DNA from 4 places in the Candidatus Accumulibacter phosphatis genome. Region 1 is predicted to be linked to each of the others. Evidence: riboswitches for the same ligand, from Rfam matches in the RefSeq annotation. Region 1 holds a riboswitch; each other region holds the start of a gene.
The links. A riboswitch is a leader RNA that binds a small molecule or an ion and turns the genes downstream of it on or off. The one in region 1 is predicted to bind cobalamin.
Positions count from the first base shown of each region.

Region 1 (5,495 bases):
CGCGAGCGGGCACTCCAGCCGCGAGTAGTGGAAGGTGTGCCCACGAACACTGCCTTCCGGCAGCTCGACGCTGTGCAACCCGAGGTTGGCAAGGCGTGCGAGCATCGTCGCCTGCCCCGGCAACAGCCCGACCATCTCGCCACGCCGACCCTCGGCGTCGGTGAGCGACTCGAGCAGATACAGGAGGCCGCCGCACTCCGCGACGATCGGCTTGCCAGCGGCATGGTGCGCGCGCAACGCGGCCTGCATCCCGGTATTGGCGGCGAGTTGGTCGAGGTGCAGTTCCGGATAGCCCCCCGGCAGGTACAGCGCATCCGCCGCGGGCAGCGTCGCGTCGACGAGCGGCGAGAAGAAAGTCAGCTCGGCGCCCAGGGCACGCAGCAGATCGAGATTGGCGCGATACAGGAAGGCAAACGCGGCATCTTGCGCGACGCCGATGCGCACGCCGGCGAGCCAACGCGACGGCGGCTCCGAGACCGCCGCACGGAACGTGACCGGCGCCGGCATCACCTGCTCGACCCCATGGAGCGCGGCGGCGGCGCGGGCGATGCGCGCATCGAGATCGGCGACCTCTGCGGCCTGGACCAGGCCAAGGTGTCGTTCGGGCAGCGCGACGTCGCCGTCGCGCGCCAGCCAGCCGAACGAGCGCAGTCCCGGTGGCAGGCTCTCAGCGAGCATCTCGTAGTGACGCTCGCCGGCGACCCGGTTGGCGAACACGCCGGCGAACGGCAAGCCCGGCCGGTAGGTGGCCAACCCGTGCGCGAGCGCACCGAAGGTCTGCGCCATGGCGCCGCCGTCGATGACGGCGAGGATCGGGATGCCGAACAGCATGGCCAGGTCGGCGCTCGAGCGATCGCCGTCGAAGAGCCCCATGACACCTTCGACGAGGATCAGGTCGGCCTCAGCCGCCGCGTCGTAGAGGAGTTGGCGGCAGTGATCCTCACCGCCCATCCACAGGTCGAGCTGATAGACCGGCGCACCCGACGCCCGCTCGAGGATCATCGGATCGAGGAAGTCGGGGCCGCTCTTGAAGACGCGTACGCGCCGCCCCTGCTGGCGGTGATGATGCGCCAGAGCCGCCGTGACGGTGGTCTTCCCCTGGCCCGAGGCAGGCGCCGAGACGAACATCGCCGGGACGGATCTCACAGATCGACCCCCTTCTGAGCGCGCACGCCGGCGCGGAAAGCGTGCTTGACGTCGCGCAACTCGCTGACCGTATCGGCCGCGTCGCAGAGGGCTTGCGGGGCGCCACGGCCGGTGATCACCACGTGCTGCATCGGCGGGCGGGCCTCGAGGTCGGCAAGAACGGCCGCCAGGTCGAGCCAGCCGCGTTTCAGCACGTAGGTCAGTTCGTCGAGAACGACCAGGCCCAGCGAGGAGTCGCGCAACATCGCGCGCACCACCGTCCAGCCGCGTTGTGCCGTTTCACGGTCGCGCGCGAGGTTCTGCGTTTCCCAGGTGAAGCCCTCGCCGAGCACGTGCCAGACGACCTCGGGCTGGCGGCGGAGGAAGGCCTCTTCGCCGGTGTCCGAGCGCCCCTTGATGAACTGCGCGACGCCGGCCCGCATGCCGTGACCGAGGGCGCGGACGACCATTCCGAAGGCCGAACTCGACTTGCCCTTGCCGTTGCCGGTGAGCACCAGCAGCACACCCTTGTCCTGATCGGCGCGCGCAATCGCGGCGTCGACCACCGCCTTCTTCCGCTGCATGCGGGCGCGGTGGCTCTCGTCGACCTCGTGGACCTCGTCGTCGCTCATGCCGTGAGCCGCTCGCGCGAATGCCGACCGAAAAGGACCGGAAAGCAAGACGAATGCACTTTGTTCCCCTCCCCGCACACCCGCGCGAGTTCGCGTTCAATGATTTCACGGCACATCGAGCAGGGGATGACGGAGAAATGAGGAAGACCCCAGACCACCGAAACATCGCCCGCCGCAATGCCGATTCGCATGTCTCAGGCCGGTCTCCGGGCTCACGAGCGAGGAAGTCTCCCTGAACCTGAGCCTTCCCGTGCACTGGCACAGTGGCTTACTGCAGATCCTTGCTCTCGTTTACCGTTGCGGGGGCAGCGCCGGGATGGTCATGGCCTGCAAGACAGGCCAGATGCACCGGCTTCCCATTTCATCCCTCGGGAAGACACCGTCGGGACACCTGAAGCATGCGCGACTTTTACCCTGCCCAAGGCCGCGCTGTCAAGCTCGCCGGCGCCCTGGCGCGGGCGGCCTGGCCTCGGACAGACGGGAAAAACGCCGAGGAAGTACGCTCCGAGACGAGACGTGCGAAGATGGCGACTGCCGCACCACCGCCCTCACGGCCCCTGGCCGCACCCCATCAACCTACCAACGGAGTCCGAGCATGGCTGACTATGGCGCACAACTTCTCTGGCTGCGCGGCGAGCAGGATTTTCTCGGCAACCGTTACAGCCGCAGGCACATGCTGCGCTTCGACGGCGGTGTGGAGATTGCCGCTTCGTCTTCACCGCACGTCGTACCGGTACCGATGTCCGATCCGGCGGCCGTGGACCCGGAAGAAGCCTTCGTCGCCGCACTGGCGAGTTGCCACCTGCTGTGGTTCCTGTCGATCGCCGCCCGCCGCAAGTTCTGCGTCGATAGCTACGCCGACAGCCCGCTGGGCGTCATGGCCAGGAACAGCGAGGGCAAGCTGGCCATGACCGTCGTCACGCTGCGGCCGCAAGTCGCTTTCTCCGGCAGTCGGCTGCCGACCCCTGCCGAGGTGGTGGAGATGCACCATCAGGCGCACGCGGAGTGCTTCATCGCCAACTCGGTCAAGACCGAAGTCCGCTGCGAGCCCGTTTTCGCTGCCGGCACGGCTGACTCGTCAACGGACGACTGATGCCGGCGTCGACGGCCGGAGCAGCAGGTACCCGCTTACGCTTCCCGGCTGATCAACACCACCACTTCGGCGGCGATTCCCTCGCGACGGCCGACGAAGCCCAACCGTTCGGCGGTTTTCGCCTTGACGTTGACGCCGTCGGCGGGAATCTGCAGGTCGGCGGCGATGTTGGCCACCATCTGCGGCAGATACGGCGACAGTTTGGGCTGCTGGGCAATGATCGTCGCATCGACGTTGCCGACTCGCCAGCCCGCCTGCGCCAGCAGCGCGACCGTCGCGCGCAGGAGTTGGCGGCTGTCGGCGCCGCGATAGCGCTCGTCGGTATCGGGGAAGTGGCGGCCGATGTCGCCGAGGGCGGCGGCGCCGAGCAGCGCATCGGTGAGCGCATGCAGCAGGGCATCGGCGTCCGAATGGCCGAGCAGTCCGGCGTGATGCGGAATGTCGACGCCGCCGAGGATCAGGCGGCGGCCCGGTACTAGTGCGTGAATGTCGCAACCCTGGCCGATGCGGATCATTCGTCTACCCGTACCTTCGCCTGCAGGATCATTTCCGCCAGACGCAGGTCGGCCGGATAAGTCACCTTGAGGTTGCTGGCGTCGGCACGGACCAGCCGCGGCCGCAAACCGGCGGCCTCGATGGCGGACGCTTCGTCGGTACCGCCGGGGTGCTCGGCGAGGGCATGGCTGAGCAGGCCGTAGCGGAACATCTGCGGCGTCTGCGCCTGCCAGAGTCCGTCGCGCGGCTCGGTACGCGCCACGCGCTCCGCGTCGTCGGCACGCTTCAAGGTGTCGGCCACCGGCACGGCGAGCAGGCCGCCGACCGGGTCGTCGGCGAGTTCGTCGCAGAGGGCGGCCAGCATCGCCTGCGACAGGCAGGGGCGCGCCGCGTCATGCACGAGGACCCAGTCGTCGTCATCGGCGGCCGTGGCGGCGGCGCGCAGGCCGTTGGCGACGCTCTCGGCACGGGTCGCGCCGCCACAAAAGACGGTCTCCAGCTTGTAGCCGAGGCTTGTCCAGTCGTGCTGGCGCCACCAGATATCGTCCGCCGCGAGGACGACCCAGACACGCTCAATGCGCTGCTGGCGGCAAAGGGCGGCGAGGCTGTAGTAGATCAGGGGGCGCCCGGCCAATAGCTGGTACTGTTTCGGCGTCTCGCCGCCGAAGCGCGCACCGGTGCCGGCAGCAGGAACGATTGCGTAGTGGCTCACCATGGTCTAATTTTAGGGCATGCTACTCATCAAGGAGCAGGAATATGAGCCACCCGCCACCACATGTGCGACCCGCCGCCGTCGCCGGTATGTTCTACCCCGGATCGTCGAGCGTTCTCGCCCGCGATCTGCGCGACTTGCTGAACGACAGCCGACCGGCCCAAGGCAGGCGACCCAAGGCCGTCATCGTGCCGCATGCCGGCTACATCTATTCGGGTCCGATCGCTGCCAGCGTCTATGCGCCGATCGCCGCCTTGCGCGAGAGCGTTCGGCGCGTCGTACTGCTCGGCCCGACGCACCGCGTCGCCGTCGACGGGCTGGCATTCCCCGCCTCGACGGCCTTTGCCACACCGCTCGGCGTGGTTCCGGTCGACGCGCAGGCGCTGGCCTTGATCGAGGCCTTGCCGCAGGTGGTCGTCAGCGATGCCGCGCACGCCCTGGAGCACTCGCTGGAAGTGCAGTTGCCGTTCCTGCAGACGGTGCTGGACGAGTTCACGCTGGTGCCGCTGGCGGTCGGCCGCGCCTCGCCGGCAGAGGTCGCTGAAGTTCTCGAATGTCTGTGGGGCGGCGACGAGACGCTGATCGTGATCAGCTCCGACCTGTCGCACTACCTGCCCTACCGCGTCGCACGCGAGACCGATGCCGATACCGCGCGGCGCATCGTCGCGCTCGACGCACGCATCGACCATCAGCAGGCCTGCGGTGCAACGCCGGTCAATGGCTTGCTGCTGGCTGCCCGTCGGCACGGCCTGCGAGCGCAGCTCGTCGATCTGCGGAATTCGGGAGACACCGCCGGCGACAGGTCGCGCGTCGTCGGCTACGGCGCCTTTGCCTTCACCGCGGAGTCGGCACATGACCACTGACCCCCTCGGCAGCGCCCTGCTGGTAACGGCACGCAACGCCATTGGCGAGCGTTTCGGGTTGGCAAGGCAAGTCGTCGACGCGCTGCCCGAGCTTGCCGAGCCCGCGGCGACCTTCGTCACGCTGACCCAGCAAGGCCAGTTGCGAGGCTGCATCGGTAGCCTGGAAGCGTACCGGCCGCTCGCCACCGACGTCGCCGAGAACGCCGTCGCTGCCGCTTTTCGGGACCACCGCTTTGCGCCGCTCGGTCAGGACGAGTTGCCGCGCACACGCGTCGAGGTTTCGCTGCTGACGCCGGCCGAGCCCTTTCCCGTGCTCAGCGAGGCCGACGCGCTGGCCCGCCTGCGCCCCGGTATCGATGGACTGATCTTCAGCTACGGCAGGCGGCGCGCCACCTTCCTGCCGCAGGTCTGGGAGTCGCTACCCGAGCCGCGCCAGTTCCTGGTGCAGCTCAAGCTGAAGGCCGGATTGCCCGGCGATTTCTGGCACGACCAGGTGGTCCTGGCGCGCTACGGAGTACGCAAATGGAAAGAGACGTAGATCGAGACGCAAACGACGCGCCGAAGGTGCCCGAATC
Region 1 is NC_013194.1:3,021,148-3,026,642, forward strand. It holds gene CAP2UW1_RS13060 (cobyrinate a,c-diamide synthase) at 1-1,128, opposite strand, end outside; gene cobO (cob(I)yrinic acid a,c-diamide adenosyltransferase) at 1,143-1,757, opposite strand; cobalamin riboswitch at 1,938-2,167, opposite strand; gene CAP2UW1_RS13070 (OsmC family protein) at 2,353-2,850, shown strand; gene ispF (2-C-methyl-D-erythritol 2,4-cyclodiphosphate synthase) at 2,886-3,365, opposite strand; gene ispD (2-C-methyl-D-erythritol 4-phosphate cytidylyltransferase) at 3,362-4,060, opposite strand; gene amrB (AmmeMemoRadiSam system protein B) at 4,102-4,920, shown strand; gene amrA (AmmeMemoRadiSam system protein A) at 4,910-5,458, shown strand; gene amrS (AmmeMemoRadiSam system radical SAM enzyme) at 5,443-5,495, shown strand, end outside.

Region 2 (5,495 bases), 2.5 Mb from region 1:
CTATCCTCTCGCTGGGAATCCCGCGCGAAACCGCCAGCATCGCGTACCAGGCAGGATCGGGATCGACACGCAGGCGTGCCGCATAGGTGCTGGTCGGGTAAATCGACGGACCGGCCAGGCTGCCGAAGTTGGCCACTTCCGCCGCCATCCCGAACGACGGATGCAGGAAGACTCCCGAGGCGTCGGTGACGTAGAACTCGCTGTCGATCGGGTAGAGACCAAGCCGAAGCGATGCCCTGTCGTCAAGGAAGGCTTGCTGCAGCCACGCCTTGAAGACGCCGGTACGGTTGACCGGTGCCTCGAGGTTATCGACGCCCATCAGGCTGCCGACATAGTTGAGATTGACTCTGCCGCCAGTGTTGCTGATCAACTGCAGAAAGGCGGAACCGCCTGTCCAGCCGAAGAGTTTCTCGCCGTCGAATTGCAGGACGAGGTCGGTATGGCCCATGTAGGCCCCGCCGTGCTGCAGGCCGCCGGCATTGTTGCGCAGGTAGTCGGCCGTGTACATGAGGTCGGCCTGGACGCCTGCGTCGTAGAGCCGCTTGCGGGCGCCGCCCCAGTCGCCGGTGAGGGTGCTTTCCTGCCAGTTGGGGGTGTCGTCGGTGGCATCGCTTGCCGCTACTGAATCTCCTTCGGGGGCTTTGCCGGCCGCTATGACTTTGCCAAGGTCGGCGGGATTGTCGGCCGCAGCGCCCAGAGTAGTCAGCGGTTGACCAAGAAAAGAGGCGAGCAGCGCCGCCCCGAGGAGGTTGGTCAGCTTGTTTCTGGCTATCAACATTGTTTATCGCTCCTTCATATTTGTTTTGGCCAGCATGGCCAACAGTTCATGGATCGTTCGCGGCTTGCCCGCATCCGAGACCTGCCCGCGGGCAGCAAGTGCGTGCTGTAGCTCGACGACTCCGGGCTATGGCAGCCCAACTGCCGACAAGGCATTCCCCGCCGTCGGCCAGCTTGGCCGCGTCCAGCGAAGCCACACAATGACCGCCCGTCACCAAGTGAAACCGGTCGGCCCAGCGGTAGGTGAAGTCGATCTCGTGCGTCGCCGGCAGCAGAGCAATGCCCCGGCCATGTAGCTCGCCCAATACCGCCAACAGATCCTCCTGCGCGCTGTGATTCAGGCCGGCCATCGGCTCGTCGAGTACCAGCAACTCGGGGTCCATGGCGAGCACGCCGGCGTCGCTACCCGCAGATAGCGTCCGCTCGGTATTCCGGCACCTGCCAGCGTCACTGCGGCGATCAGTAGAGGGACGACGGTCGTCGCGACGGGTACCCCCGCAGTGAAGGCCGCGCCGAGCCCGCACAGCGCGAAGATTCCCTTGACCACTGGCGAGACCCGCCGCCAGCGATTGGTGTAGGCCGATTGCTCGATCAGTAGGCACCGGCACCTTCGTCCGCCGCCTTCCTGCGCGCGGCATACTTCTCACGGGTAACCGAAACGCCAAAGTAGTAGCCGATGAAGCCCGCCCCCAGAGCAGCCTGCAGAGCAAACAATAGAGAGGCGATCTCCCCGCTAGCGGGTTCCATCAGCGGCTCGAACCATCGCGTGTAGTTCGGACTGATGTCACCGATCAGATCCTTCGCCTTGTCGTCCGCACCGGCGAAAATCTCGACCGCTTTGCCATCTGCAGCCGGTGCCGGCTTCTCCACCAGCCACAGCGGAAAAACGGCGAGCAGCACAACCAGAATCAGAAGGATGAGGTTTTGATGGTGTTTCATGCGTGCGCCTCCCTGCCGCCAAGGAGTTTCAGCTTTTGCAATTCCTGTGGGTTGAAGCGGATCAAGGCGTTGAAAATGACCACCGTCAGCAAGCCCTCGCTGATCGCCAGCGGGATCTGGGTGATCGCAAAAATTCCGGCAAACTTGACAAAAGAGGCGACAAAGCCGCCTTCCAGATCAGGGAAGGCCCAGGCCAGTTGGACCGAGGTGGTCACGTAGGTCAGCAGATCGGCCATGCTGGCGGCGATGAAGACACTGACCGCGAACGACAGCTTCAGGCTGCGCGCCAAGCGAAACAAACCGGCAGCCGCGAATGGTCCGACAATAGCCATCGAGAAGATGTTGGCACCGAGTGTTGTCAGGCCGCCGTGTGCGAGCAACAGCGCCTGGAAGAGCAGCACGACCATGCCAATCGGCGCCATCGCCGCCGGGCCGAAGAGGATGGCGCCAAGCCCGGTGCCGGTGGGATGCGAGCAACTGCCAGTCACAGACGGCAGCTTCAACGCCGAGAGAACGAAAGTAAACGCTGCCGCCACACCGAGCAGCATTCGTTGCTCGGGATTCTCCTGGATGTGTTGTTTGACGGCGTGAATGCCGTAGATGACGAACGGCGCGGATGCCACGGACCAGCCCACAGCATGCTCGATAGGCAAGAAGCCTTCCATGATATGCATGACTCTCTCCCACAGTGAGAAATGACCAGATGCGCCATTTGGGGGAAAAGCAAACAGATCGGAAGACAAGCCGCGCGACGACAACCGACTGACGGCGAATCGACGCAACCTCTCCCTTTACCCCGGGGATTGGCGCTACATTTGATTTGGGCCGGTCTTCTGGCTTGCCTTCAGTCTTCTCCAGCAGCCTTCCCATGCGCGAGCACAGTGGCGTTTTGCGGAGTCGTCAGGCTTACAGCAGCGGGGGCTGCGCCGGACTGTCTGAAGGATCAGAGTCACCGGCTTCCCGTTTCACCCGCCCCACGGTCGTGGAGCAAGGCACCCAAACAGAGTCAACTATACTATACGGTGGGCGTCATCCGGCAACAGGCAGAAACCTCGCTCGCACGGTGCCGCCCCTTTGTTACGGTACCGCGCGGACTGCCTCGGTGTCCCCCGGCCTGCGCAGCATCTTGTTGACTTCGTCGGCGTGCATTTCTTCGTCGACGATCAGGTCCCGCGCGTACTCTTCGAGCAGGATGTTCTTTCCCGCGACGATCTCAAGCAGCCTGTAGTAGGCGGCTCGGGCCAGAGTCTCATGCTCCAGGCTCTCGCGCAGGATATCCCCGGTATCGTGCTGATACGTTTCCAGCAGGGGCCCGATTCCCAAGGACGGATGACCACCCAGCAAGGTCACCAGTTCGCCGGCGCGCCCGGCATGGACCAGACTCTCCTCGGCGTTCTTTTTCATCCAGTCAACGATCGGGATGCGGTTGTAGCCATAAACCATCAGTGCGTAATGCGTGTAACGCACGACACCAGCCAGTTCAAGCTCCATGATCTGATTGAGAACGGCAACTGCTTCGTCACGGTCAAAGTCACTCATCTTGATTCTCCAATAGTTAGCGCTAAACAGAGGTCGTGCCTGCAATTGGTGTGCGCCGTCACCAATCAGGGCTGATTGAGGCCAAGGCTACCCGCCATTGTTTTCGGGAACCCACCACCAAGTTCGAGTCCCGGCCGCGCACGCTCACAGCGCCAGCTGCAAGCGCACCCCGGCGACGGTGGCGTTCGGCAAGTACAGACCCGGGTTCAAGATCCGCTGGACGAGCGGTTGCAGGACCACCCCGGGGGCCAGTTGTGCCCGGTAGGTCATTTCCACGGCCGTTTCCGCGGCCGACGACAGCGGCTCGCCCAGCTCGTCCGATAACTGCGCGCGCCCCTGCGGACCCGCGTGCGCACGCGTCGCGGCGATACCGAAGGTGTCTTTCTCGCGTCCGGCGAACGGACCCCGGAAGCTGAAGCCGACGCTGAGCGAGTAGTCGAGGGTGTTGGTCCGGCCGTCGGTGAAACCGTAGCGGACGAAAGCGGCGAGGTCACGGTTCGATTCCGGAACCCGAAACACCGTCTGCTCAGCGAGGAAATAGGCGCCCCAGTGCGTTGCCAACAGCGGTTCGTCGGCGGCATCGACGGCAACGAGTTGCGGGAAGCGCGGCGAGAATCGCCACATGCCCACGGCAAGCTTGCTGATCGGCACGAAGTCGTCCTTGGCCTCGGCCGGCGTGCTCTCGCGCAGCAGTCCGGCCTTGGCCGGACTGAAACCGACTTCGCCGATGAGCATGCTGCCGGTACCCTTCGGCCAGCTGACATTGGGGCCGGCGGTGGCTATCCGCTCGCTGGGAATCCCGCGCGAAACCGCCAGCATCGCGTACCAGGCAGGATCGGGATCGATACGCAGGCGTGCCGCATAGGTGCTGGTCGGGTAAATCGACGGGCCGGCCAGGCTGCCGAAGTTGGCCACTTCCGCCGCCATCCCGAACGACGGATGCAGGAAGACTCCCGAGGCGTCGGTGACGTAGAACTCGCTGTCGATCGGGTAAAGACCAAGCCGAAGCGATGCCCTGTCGTCAAGGAAGGCTTGCTGCAGCCACGCCTTGAAGACGCCGGTACGGTTGACCGGTGCCTCGAGGTTATCGACGCCCATCAGGCTGCCGACATAGTTGAGATTGACTCTGCCGCCAGTGTTGCTGATCAACTGCAGAAAGGCGGAACCGCCTGTCCAGCCGAAGAGTTTCTCGCCGTCGAACTGCAGGACGAGGTCGGTATGGCCCATGTAGGCCCCGCCGTGCTGCAAGCCACCGGCGTTGTTGCGCAGGTAGTCGGCCGTGTACATGAGGTCGACTTGAACTCCCGAGTCGTAGAGCCGCTTGCGGGCGCCGCCCCAGTCGCCGGTGAGCGTCGTCTCCTGCCAGTTCGGCGTGTCGTCGGTGGCGTCCGCTTCGTCGGTGGCCGCCAGAGCGGCCAGCGGCTGCCCGAAAAAAGATGAGAGCAGCAGCGCGGAAGCGAGGGTCTTGAGTTTGTGCGTCGGTATAGACATGGTTACTGGGCGTTTGTGTTCTTGTTGGTGACGACGACTACCTTGATTGACGTCGGCTTGCTGGCGCATCCGGAGCAGCCGCCACAGCTGCTGCTGCCACTCGCACTGGCCTGTCGACGGGCGGGGTCGGGAGCGGCGTCGGCAAACCCAAAACGCGGGGCCAGGGTCGCCCAACGTTCGGCCAGCGCGACCCGCAGAGCACCCGGCATGAGCCGCCAAGTGGCGTAGGTGGTGGCGCCGAGTACAGCGCCATAGGCTACCAGTTCCTCAAACATGTCAGCCTCCGGTGAGAGCAAGGGCAACGCGGTAAGTAACGAAAGCCGCACCATAAGCCAGGGCAAACAGGTAGCCGGCCATCAGCAGCGGGTAACGCCAGGAGTTGGTCTCGCGCTTGACGACCGCCAGCGTGGACAAGCATTGCGGCGAGAAGACGTACCAGGCGAGGAGCGAGAAAGCCGTCGGCAGCGACCAGCCGGCGGCCAGCATCGGCGCCAGTTGTTCAGCCACGTCATCACCGGTTGCGGATAGCGCATAGACCGTGCCGAGCGCGCCGACGGCGACCTCCCGGGCTGCCATGCCGGGAACCAGGGCGATCGAGATCTGCCAGTTGAAGCCGATCGGCGCGAAGATCACTTCGAGCGCCTGGCCGAGCATGCCGGCATAGCTGTACTGGATCGCCGGGCCTACGGCGCCGTCGGGTGCCGCCGGGAACGACGACAGGAACCACAGCACCACCATCAGCGCAAGGA
Region 2 is NC_013194.1:486,256-491,750, forward strand. It holds gene CAP2UW1_RS02080 (carbohydrate porin) at 1-778, opposite strand, end outside; gene CAP2UW1_RS02085 (hypothetical protein) at 825-1,160, opposite strand; gene CAP2UW1_RS02090 (energy-coupling factor ABC transporter substrate-binding protein) at 1,369-1,716, opposite strand; gene CAP2UW1_RS02095 (energy-coupling factor ABC transporter permease) at 1,713-2,390, opposite strand; cobalamin riboswitch at 2,523-2,731, opposite strand; gene CAP2UW1_RS02100 (ferritin-like domain-containing protein) at 2,794-3,255, opposite strand; gene CAP2UW1_RS02105 (carbohydrate porin) at 3,400-4,746, opposite strand; gene CAP2UW1_RS02110 (hypothetical protein) at 4,749-5,021, opposite strand; gene feoB (ferrous iron transporter B) at 5,023-5,495, opposite strand, start outside.
Region 2: it holds a riboswitch for cobalamin, as region 1 does, so the genes downstream of both, CAP2UW1_RS02095 (energy-coupling factor ABC transporter permease) here and cobO (cob(I)yrinic acid a,c-diamide adenosyltransferase) in region 1, are expected to answer to the same signal.

Region 3 (5,495 bases), 1.4 Mb from region 1:
AGATCGGCCGACATTGCCGAGACGGTCGGGTAGGCGTCGGATACGACGATAAAGTTGTCAGGATTGCGCCAGCCAGGAAAGATTTCGTCGTTGACGTTCGGCCCGGCCTGCATGTTGTTGGTTGTCGTCGTCCAGTAGAAGTTGATCTTGCCGTCCTTGAGCAGGCGGCTTTGCGCGACTGCGTGCGCGCCGATCCAGTCCGGGATCGTGCCGGGTGGCAGTTTCCAGAGTTTCTCGCTGGCTTCCCGATGTTTTGGATTGGTCACCACCATGTCGGCCGGCAAGCGGTGCGAGAAGGTGCCGACTTCGCGAGCGGTACCGCAGGCGGATGGCTGACCCGTCAGCGAGAACGGGCTGTTGCCGGGTTCGGAAATCTTGCCGACCAGAAGATGCACGTTGTAGATCATGTTATTGACCCAGGTGCCGCGCGTGTGCTGGTTGAAACCCATGGTCCAGAAGGAAGTGACTCGGGTCTTGGGATTGGCGTAAGCCTGCGCCAGCGCCTCCAGCTTGTCTTTGGGTACCCCCGAGATCGCGTGCGTCTTGTCGAGTGTGTATTCGGCAACAAACGTCTTGAACTCGTCCAAGCTCATCGGGCTCGCGGCGGCGGGATTGCCTTTTGGCTTGCCGTCTTCGCCGGGGTAGCCGTTGTTCATCGCCACCTTCTCGAGTGGATGATTTGCGCGCAGGCCGTAACCGATGTCGGTAACGCCCTTCTTGAAGTTGACGTTGCGAGCGACGAATTCCTGATTCACCGCGTTGTTCTGGATGATGTAATTGCAGATGTAGTTGAGGATGGCCAAGTCACTCTGCGGCTTGAAGATCAGTTCGTTGTCGGAGAGTTCGGTCGAGCGGTGGCTGAAGGTGGACAGCACGTGGATCTTGACGTCCTTGCCGGTGAGTCGCCGATCGGTGACGCGTGACCATAGGATCGGATGCATTTCCGCCATGTTCGAACCCCACAGCACGAAGGCATCGGCGTGCTCGATGTCGTCGTAGCAGCCCATCGGTTCGTCGATGCCGAAGGTGCGCATGAATCCGGCGACCGCTGACGCCATGCAGTGGCGCGCGTTCGGATCAAGGTTGTTGGTCAGCAGACCGGCCTTCATCAGTTTCGCGGCGGCATATCCTTCCCAGATGGTCCACTGCCCGGAACCGAACATGGCGATGTTGCGCGGACCACCCTTCTTGAGTGCAGCCTTGCACTTGTCGGCCATGATGTCGAAAGCCTGGTCCCAGGAAACCGGGGTGAACTCGCCGTTCTTATCGAACTTGCCATCCTTCATGCGCAGCAGCGGCGTCGTCAGGCGATCCTTGCCGTACTGAATCTTGGACAGGAAATAGCCCTTGATGCAGTTCAGTCCCTTGTTGACCGGGGCGTCGGGGTCGCCCTGGGTGGCTACGATGCGTCCATCCTTCGTTCCCACCAGGACGCCGCAGCCGGTGCCGCAGTAACGGCAGGCGCCCTTGTCCCAACGCACGCCGTCATCCTTTCCCGGTGCCGCCTGTGCAAAGCCGGGAAGGCTGATGCCGGCGACACTGGCGGCGGCAGCCACCGCATGGCTCTTGATAAAGTCACGACGTGTCAAAGTCAATTTCATCTCATGCTTCCTCATCAGGATCGGGTTCGAACTGGTGGTAGACCATGGACGCCGAGAGCACGCCCGGCTGCTCATTGATCTGCGCAAAAAGCTTGGTCACTGCTTGAGTCGAGTCGGCCTCGATGGTCACGATCATTTGCCCGGATTCGGTTGCCACATGCACCTCGACGCCACCGAGCGCGCAGAGACTTGCCTTGACCCGGGTAATCGCTTCGGGCCGGGCATTGACCAGTACGCTGGAGATATTCATGAATTCGCGACGCTCCTGTGCACAGGTCGGCCGGTTGCTGTGCCGGTACCGTCCGGCACGGACCGTTACAGTCCTGCGTCAGACGGACACTCTAAGCCTCTCGCAGAAGCTTTTTCTTGATACAAATCAAGCGGAAAAAATATGAGAGCGGGATTCGCCGGGCGACGATCCGCGGTTGGCGGCGGGCGGGCGCAGGGGCCATGCACCGGCCCGGTCAGGGCTGCCGGAAGGGGACGCTCACGCAGCGAGCGGTCGCCGTCAGCGCAGTGATTGGTGCCGGGAAGCCTGCGGGCATTCCCTGCAGGAAGCCGCGGGCCAGATGACTGGGCACGCCGACGATAGCGAAAAAAAAACGCGGAACCGAAGTTCCGCGTCTTCCCTTTTCCTTGTCCCCGCGAGTGCCGTCAGGCCGGCATCCTGAACCTGGATTCAGTTGGGTCACTTTCCTCCCGCATCAGGTATGCCCGACATGTGGGGCACACACAACAGCAGTTTCGATGGTCGGCGACCGATGCCAATAAGCATTGGTCCAAGGAATCTATGACCTTAACAAACACCGCAGGGAACTCTCTCGAAGGCTGGGAGGAACTTTACGTTCCAGTCACTCCCCGGTTTGCTGCGGCTTCAGCACCGCCACAAGTTCCGCCTCCATGAAAGAAATTCTACGCCGAACGTCGTCGATGTCCAGCCCTATTTCAGATTCAATTTTCTGATGCTGCTCGGGGCTTTCCTGATTCCGGTGAAGGTGCTCGTGGGCAATATTCAGGGCGGCCATGACGGCGATCCGCTCGGATAGATTGCTTCTGGTCTTCTCGGCGATGTCGCGCATCTTGCCATCGACGTAGGCGGCGGCGTTGAGCAAGGCCGCGCGCTCCTCGGGTGGGCAGGCAACACGGTATTCCTTGCCGAGCAGGGTGATGTCGAGAAAGCTGGCTTCGTTGGGCATCAGATGCGGATTCTTCAGGCCTTGGCCTCTGGCAGTTGCAGGGCAAGCGCTTCCAGCCGGGCGAAAGCGGCTCCCATGCGCTCGGTGAGGCGGTTCTTGTCGGTTTCGGCGGCAGCGAGACGTTCGCGGAGTCCGTCATTCTCCGCGCGCAACGTCTGGCAAAGTGACACGACCTCGGTGATCCGGCTCTCGAGCGCATTGAGTTCATCAAGCATGGGCCAGACTATAGAGTCAAAAAGCTTGTTCGGTCAAGGCGTAAGAGGCGGTTCTCAAGGTGGTTTGTGCCGGCACCGGCGCTTTGTCTCGTAATCACGTAGGCGTCTGGTCCGAAGCGAGGTTATACTCCGCGCTTCCGCGGACCTCGGGTCGCGGGAGAGATCGTGCAAGGTGCCGCAATGCAGCTTTGCTGCAGCGGTTAAACGGGAAACAGGTGCGTGTTCATGCAACATCATGCCTGTGCTGTCCCCGCAACGGTAAGCGAGTGTGGGCGTGTCGATAGGCCACTGGGCGAAAGCCTGGGAAGGCGACATGTCAAGACTTGCAAGCCCGGATACCGGCCTTCGCACACATGGACGGAGGTGCCGCGGGGATGCGGACACGCAACGCTCGGCGCGCTCGCGCCTGTTGATGGTATCCCTGTGCAGTTCCGTATTTTTGCTCGCCGACCTGCGGGGACGCTCGTCGGCAACAGGGAGAAACCCATCATGCATCCAAGCCAGGCGCGCGCACATTCTGCCGCGAAACTGCTCACTCTTGTCGCCGTATTCTTGTCGACCGCGGCAAGCTCCGCTGACCTGCCCCTTGATCCCATTGTCGTCACCGCGACTCGCCAGCCAACACGCAGCAACGAGTTGATGAGTGACGTGTCGGTCATCACGCGCGAGGAGATCGAGCAGGCCGGCGAAACCTCGCTCGCACAACTGCTGGCAAGGCAACCGGGAATTCAATACATCGCGAACGGCGGTGCGGGGAGCAATAGCGGCGTCTTCATTCGTGGGGCGGCGAACAATCAGTCGATCCTGCTGATCGATGGTCAACGAGTCGGCTCGGCGACCACCGGCAGCCCAGCGCTCTCGCGCATCCCGCTCGACCAGATCGAGCGCATCGAAATCCTGCGCGGCCCGGCGTCGTCGCTCTACGGTGCCGATGCCATCGGCGGCGTGATCCAGATCTTCACCCGGCGCGGCGAGGGGCCGCCGCGTGTGAACGCCAGCACCGGCTATGGCTCCTACCAGACGAGCGACAGCACGGTCGGCGTGTCGGGCGGTACGGATCTCGTTTCCTACAGCGTGCAGGCCGGCTACATCGACACACGCGGTTTCAGCACGGTTCACAACAAGCAGGACAGCAATTACAACCCCGATCGCGATGGCTATTACAACAGGAACTTGAGTGCCAGCTTCGCCGTTCGCCCGGCCAAGGACCAGGAAATCGGTGCGAACCTGCTGGCCAGCCAGGGTACCAACCAGTACGACGCGAATGACTTTGGCCCTCTCGGTGCGGCGCCGAACTACAACAGCGACCAGACCGTCAGTTCCTACTCGCTTTGTTCGCGCAACCGCGTGAATGCGACGTGGACCAGCACGCTGCGTGTCGGGCGCAGCACGGACGATGCCAGGGACTATGCCGGCGCTGTCAGAAGTGCCTCCTTCCGCACCGACATGGATCAGGCGTCCTGGCAGAATGACATCAAGTTGCCGGTCGGCGAAGCGCTGCTGGCGGCCGAGTACACCCAACAGAAGGTGTCCGGTACGACCGACTATGCGGTCAGCGAGCGGACCATTCGTTCCTTGCTGGCTGGCTGGAACGGCCGCATCGACCAGCACCGCCTGCAGTTCAACCTGCGACGTGACGACAACTCACAGTTCGGTGGTGAAACCACCGGTTCTGCGTCGTACGGTTACCAGTTTACGCCGGAGTGGCGTGCGCACGTCTCCTACGGAACGGCGTTCCGCGCCCCGACATTCAACGAACTGTACTTCCCCGCCAGTTTCCTTTTCGCGGGTGGTAACCCGGATCTGAAGCCGGAGAGAGCGAAGAACGCCGAGGTGGGCGTCAACTGGGAACACGCCAGCCATCGCTTTGGGGCCGTCTTCTACAACAATGATCTCACCGACCTGATCGAATTCCGGCCACCGACTTTTGCGCCGGTGAATGTCAGTAAGGCCTTGTTGCGGGGCGCGACGCTCACCTACGATGGGCGTTTGTCGGGCTGGGGGTTGGGGGTCGCCATCGACTTTCTGGATCCGCGCAACGAGGAGAATGGGCCAAACAACGGCAATCGCCTGGCGCGTCGCGCCGAGCAGCAGATGAGCAGCTACCTCACGCGAACGTTCGGTAACTGGGAATTGCGTGGCGAGTGGCAACTCGTGGGCAATCGCTACGACGACCCGGCCAACCGCGACCGCCTCGGGGGCTACGGTCTGATCAACCTCTATGCGGACTATCGTCTGCAGCGTGACTGGACATTCTTTGCGCGCGCCAACAACATCTTCGACAAGTATTACGAGACGGCCGACAACTACGCGGCAGCGGGAGCGAACGTTTTTGTCGGTATTCGCTACGCGCCGAAGTAGGATACGGCATGCCCACCCGTCGCCGTGCCGTGCTGATTCTCGCTGCCCTCACCGGGCTGTCGCAGTTGAGCATCATCCTGGCATTGATGGTGGGCAGCATTCCGATCAGCCCGGCAGAGGTC
Region 3 is NC_013194.1:4,463,334-4,468,828, reverse strand. It holds gene napA (nitrate reductase catalytic subunit NapA) at 1-1,601, opposite strand, end outside; gene CAP2UW1_RS19375 (chaperone NapD) at 1,603-1,851, opposite strand; RNA gene ssrS (6S RNA) at 2,237-2,419, opposite strand; gene CAP2UW1_RS19370 (cell division protein ZapA) at 2,453-2,797, opposite strand; gene CAP2UW1_RS19365 (hypothetical protein) at 2,812-3,012, opposite strand; cobalamin riboswitch at 3,169-3,373, shown strand; gene CAP2UW1_RS19360 (TonB-dependent receptor domain-containing protein) at 3,502-5,373, shown strand; gene CAP2UW1_RS19355 (FecCD family ABC transporter permease) at 5,382-5,495, shown strand, end outside.
Region 3: it holds a riboswitch for cobalamin, as region 1 does, so the genes downstream of both, CAP2UW1_RS19360 (TonB-dependent receptor domain-containing protein) here and cobO (cob(I)yrinic acid a,c-diamide adenosyltransferase) in region 1, are expected to answer to the same signal.

Region 4 (5,495 bases), 720 kb from region 1:
CAGGTTGAAGTGCTGAAAGACCATTCCCATTTTGCGGCAGATGCGCCGGATATCGGCGTCGGGCGAATAGCGGCAAACGCCATCGGCACCGGTGGCGACCAGCGTTTCGCCCTCGATGTCGATGCTGCCGCGGTTGATCGTCTCGAGATGGTTGAGGCAACGCAGGAAGGTGCTCTTGCCCGATCCCGACGGGCCGATGACGGCAACCACCTCGCCCTTGCCAACCGCCAGCGAAACGCCCTTGAGCACTTCGACGGCGGCGAAGCGCTTGTGCACATCGCGCGCATGGATCATCGGGCTAGCCATCGTAGACGGCATACTTCCTCTCCAGATGCTGGAAGCCCAGCGTCAGGACCAGCGTCATCACCAGGTAGAAAGCCGCGGCGACAACAAAGGGCGTCGTCGTGAAGTCACGCTGGACGATTCCGCGCGCGGCGCGCAGCAGGTCGTTCATCGCCAGCACGTAGATCAGTGACGTGTCCTTGACCAGGGTGATCGTCTCGTTGCTCATCGGCGGCAGGATGCGCTTGAGCACTTGCGGCAGGACGATGCGCCGCATCGTTTGCGGATAGCTGAGCCCGAGGACACGCGCACCTTCGTACTGGCCCCGATCAATCGACTGGATGCCGGCGCGAAAGATCTCGGCAAAGTACGCCGCGTAGTTGAGCACGAAGGCGACGATGGCCGCCGGAAAGTCCGGCAGGCGGACGCCGATCACCGGCACGAAGGGCAACGCAAAATAGATGAACAGCATCTGCAGCATCAGCGGCGTGCCACGCATCAGCCAGATGTAGCCATTGACCAGGCCGCTCAGCACGACGAAGCGCGAAATCCTGACGAGGGCCAGGACCAGACCGAGCGGTACGGCGAGGACGAAGCTGATGAGAAAAACCTGCAGCGTGACCCCCGTACCCTCGATCAGGGGGGCCATGATCTCGATCACATAGTCCATGCACCGTTACTTCTTGATGATGTCCTTGCCGAACCACTTAGTCGAAATGGCGGCGGCCGAACCATCCTTCTTCATCTCGTCGAGCGTTTTCTGCAGTTTCGCCATCAGTTCGGTGTCGTCCTTGCGGGTGCCGACGCCGTAGTCCTCGGTGCCGAAGTTCTCGTCGAGAACACGGTACTCACCGGGCTTCTTGGTCGTGTAGTAGCGGCCGACGACCTCGTCGACGACCAGCGCATCGAGTCGACCAGCTCCCAGATCCATCAGTGCGGTGACGTTGTCGCCGAACTTCTTGAGTTCCTTGAGTGACTTGGCCGTGGCCGCGTCCTTCTCGACAGCCTCGATGGCGCTGCTGCCGTCCTGCACGCCGACCACCTTGCCGGCGAGGTCGGCCTTGGTCTTGACCGGCGACTTGTCGGTGACGACGATGATCTGGCGGTTTTCCAGATAGGGCGTGGTGAACAGGATCTTCTCCTTGCGCGCCTCGGTGATCGTCAGACCGTTCCACAGCACGTCGACGCGCTTGCTGTTCAGCTCGGCTTCCTTGGCATTCCAGTCGATCGGCTTGAACTTCACTTCAGCGCCGAGCCGCTTGCCGGCCTCGCCGGCCAGATCGATGTCGAAGCCGACGAGCGTGTTCTTTTCGTCGCGGAAGCCCATCGGCGGAAAGTTGTCGTCCAGACCGACGACAATGGCGGCAACCGGCGCCGGCACTGTCGCCGCTTTGCCTTCAGCAGGATTCTCCTTCTTGCCGCAGGCTGCGAGCAGCGCAGCGGACAACAGGACGATCGACAGAACTGCAGTTTTCTTCTTCATTTTTGTTTCCTGTGACGAGAACGATATCAGCATGGCAGGCCACCGCCGCAGATACATCACCAACGTGCGGCGGCGCCATGCCGGGGTCAGGTACGGCAAGGGCGACAGTATACCCAAGTCTGCGCACCCTCCCCGGCTGAATCGCCGGCGCCGCGCGTCGCCTCGACATCCGCGAACATTCGCGCGAACGCTTGGGCCTGGCACGCGCTTCACGTATACTTCGCTTGGTTCAGGTGCCATGCCGCACAACCGTGCGGCAGGTGAAACGGGAAGCCGGTGACCGTACGATTCCACGAATCGTGCCAGTCCGGCGCAGCCCCCGCTGCTGTATGCCCGACGAGTTTGCCTCATGCCACTGCGTGATTGACGCGGGAAGGTCGGCAAAGGAGAAGGAAGGCGAGCCAGAAGACCGGCCTGAACCACAGGCAGTGCCAATCCCCGGGGTGACGGGAACGGTTCCGTTGATCAGCCGCAGCGGTTGCTTTGCAGGCGGTCCGTCTTCCGATCCTCGCCTCACGATGGTGCTTCCTGCCTTTCGCGCAGAGGAGGATGGTCATGCACATCATGGAAGGCTTCTTGCCCATCGAACATGCCGTCGGCTGGACGCTGGCGTCGGCACCCTTCGTCATCTACGGCCTGCGCGCCGTCAGGCAAAGGGTCCACGAGCAGCCCGAGCAACGCATGCTGCTCGGTGTGGCGGCGGCTTTCGCCTTCGTTCTATCGGCACTCAAACTACCCTCGGTGACCGGCAGTTGCTCGCACCCGACCGGCACCGGGCTCGGCGCGATCCTCTTCGGCCCGGTCATCATGGCGCCCATCGGTGCCGTCGTGCTCCTCTTCCAGGCACTGCTCCTCGCCCATGGCGGACTCACCACTCTCGGCGCCAACCTGTTCTCGATGGCGATCGTCGGCCCGTTTGCCGCCGCTGCCGTCTTCCGCCTGGCGCGTGGCCTGAAGTGCTCGTTTGCCGTCAGCGTCTTCCTCGCCGCCAGTCTGGCCGACCTGCTGACCTACGTGACCACCTCGCTGCAACTGGCCTGGGCTTTCCCTGACCCGGTCGGCGGCTTCGCCGCCTCCTTCGTCAAGTTCGCGGGCATTTTCGCGATCACCCAGATCCCGCTGGCCATCAGCGAGGGTCTGTTGACGGTCGTCATCTTCAATGCCCTGGCGCGTTTCAACCCGCGCGAACTGCAGGACATGAAGGTCATCGGCAGCAGCGAGGTGCGCGCGTGAAACGCCATCAGAACCTCTTGCTCCTAGTCGCCGTCGTGCTGCTCACCGCCCTGCCGCTGTGTCAGGTGCAAAGGCCCGAGGCGGGCGCGGACGGCAAGCCGATCGAGATCTTCACCGGCGCCGACGACAAGGCCATGGCGCTGATCGGCCAGATCGCCCCCAGCTACCAGCCGTGGTTCGAGCCGCTGATGGAACCCGCCAGCGGTGAAGTGGCGTCGCTCCTGTTCGCCTTGCAGGCCGCCCTCGGAGCCGGCTTCATCGGCTATTATCTCGGCGTTTCGGTGACCCGCGAGAAGATGCGGCGCGAAGCCGGAAAGCGCCAGGAGGCGGACGCCGGCGACAGAGCGTGCTGATCGAACAATGCGCCTACGCCAACCGCTGGCGCAAGGCGGCTCCGGCGGCCAAGGGCCTGTTCTCGCTGTGCGGCTTCGTCGCCGCGTTTGCCGCGGCCAGGCCGGAAACAGCCCTCCTCGTCGCCGCCCTGGTTGCGCTCTCGACCATCGCCGGCGCCGGCGTCTCCCCCGGCCACTACCTGCGGGTGGCCCTGCCGGCGCTGGCCTTTCTCGCTCTCGGCTGTATCTCGCTGGCCTTTTCGCTCGACCTGAACGCCGCGACCGGGGCCATCGGCCTCCAGTTCGCGCCGGACGGTCTCGGCAAACTGGCGGCGGTCGGCGCACGTTCGCTCGCGGCGCTGGCCGCCCTGCTCTTCCTGGCCCTGACGACACCGCTGATCGACCTGGTCGCCCTCCTCCGCCGCCTGAAAGCACCGGAAACCCTGCTCGAGATCATGGTGCTCTGCTACCGCATGCTGTTCGTTTTCTCGGAGGCGGTTCATGACACCCTGACGGCACAGTCGGCGCGCCTCGGCTATGCGACGCCACGTCTCGCCATGCGCTCGCTCGGCGGACTGGCGGCGAATCTCACGCTGCAGGTCTGGGAGCGCGCGCACGCCCTGCATGTCGCCGCACAGGCACGCAACAACGATGGGCCGCTGCGTTTCATGGAGCCGCATTTCGAGCAAACGGCGCGCGCCGTCGGCATTGCAGCCACGGCCGGCAGCGGCCTGATTGCTTTGGCGCTTGGACTTCGATGACGTTGGCGATCGCTGGCCGGACGACGGAAGCGCTGCTCGCCCTCGAGCAGGTCGGTTTCTCTTACCCCGATGGCAGCGTCGGGCTCGCCGACTGTTCGCTGTCGATCATGCGCGGCAGCCGCAATGCTTTGATCGGCGCCAACGGTTCGGGCAAGACCACCGTCTTCCAACACACCAACGGGCTGCTGCGACCACAGGCCGGCGCGGTCCGCTACGCCGGGCAGGCCATCGATTACAGCCGCGGCGGATTGCGTCGCTTGCGCAGCAAGGTCGGCATGGTCTTCCAGAACCCCGACCGCCAGTTGTTTTCCGCCAGCGTTCTGGAGGACGTTTCCTTCGGTCCCTGCAACCTTGGCCTGGACAGCACGACGGTACGCGACCGGGTGGCAGCGGCGCTGCACGCCGTTGGCATGTCAGCCTTTGCCGACAAGGCTGTACACCACCTGAGCTTTGGCCAGAAGAAGCGCGTCTGCATAGCCGGCGTACTGGCCATGGAACCCGAACTGCTGGTGCTCGACGAACCGATGGCCGGCCTCGACTACCGCATGCAGGAAGAGCTGCTGGCGGTGCTCGATGGACTGCACGCGCGCGGCATCACGCTTCTGTTGGCCACGCACGACATCGACTTCGCGTACCGCTGGGCCGACCAGATCCACCTGATGCGCGCCGGCAGTTGCACGGCCTCTCTCGACGCCGTGCATCTCGCGGAGTACGCCGGCGAGTTGTCGGCGCAGGGTCTGCCGTTGCCGGCGGTCATTCCCCTGCAGCATGGGCTGACGGCGCGCGGCCTGCTGTCGAGGGAGCAGCGACCGCGCAGTTGTGCCGAACTGCTGGCGGTGCTGGAAGGCGGCCAGTCAGCGGCGGGAGCCCGACCATAGAAAAAGGCGGCACCCGAAGGTGCCGCCTCCTCCACTCCTCCCCTTTTACTTCAGAATGCGCAAGACCGGTCAGGCCGTCTGGCTGCGCCGACGGGTGAGACCGATACCGGCGAGGCCAAGGCCCAGCAGCGCCGGCGAAACAGGGAACCTCACTTCGCGGCGACTTCCGCCCGAAATATCCATGCAGGGCGAACTGGGGTAGATGACACTCCTAGACGAGGTCGGCCACCGACTTCCACGACACAGCACTTTTCATGCCATAAGAAACTTGTTGTTATTTAGCAGTGTCTTGGCCGCTTCCCAAAGAGCTGAGGCAAGTCGGGGTGTCAAATATCCCGACAGGTCTGGGCGCTGGCGCGCACTCCCGTGTCAATGAGCGCCGCCCGCGAGCTTGCGCGAGTGGCCCGCGCCGACAGCGTCACGCCCCAGCGCGGCGAGCCAGCCAGTCGCTGACCGCCAGACCGGTGCCGAAATCCCAGGCTTTGAGCTTTTCCGGCGCGATCAGCCGAAACTCGGCGAGTTCCTC
Region 4 is NC_013194.1:2,305,139-2,310,633, reverse strand. It holds gene CAP2UW1_RS10220 (amino acid ABC transporter ATP-binding protein) at 1-318, opposite strand, end outside; gene CAP2UW1_RS10215 (amino acid ABC transporter permease) at 299-952, opposite strand; gene CAP2UW1_RS10210 (amino acid ABC transporter substrate-binding protein) at 959-1,765, opposite strand; cobalamin riboswitch at 1,980-2,197, shown strand; gene CAP2UW1_RS10205 (energy-coupling factor ABC transporter permease) at 2,321-2,998, shown strand; gene CAP2UW1_RS10200 (energy-coupling factor ABC transporter substrate-binding protein) at 2,995-3,351, shown strand; gene cbiQ (cobalt ECF transporter T component CbiQ) at 3,345-4,091, shown strand; gene CAP2UW1_RS10190 (energy-coupling factor ABC transporter ATP-binding protein) at 4,088-4,969, shown strand; gene CAP2UW1_RS10185 (NUDIX domain-containing protein) at 5,388-5,495, opposite strand, start outside.
Region 4: it holds a riboswitch for cobalamin, as region 1 does, so the genes downstream of both, CAP2UW1_RS10205 (energy-coupling factor ABC transporter permease) here and cobO (cob(I)yrinic acid a,c-diamide adenosyltransferase) in region 1, are expected to answer to the same signal.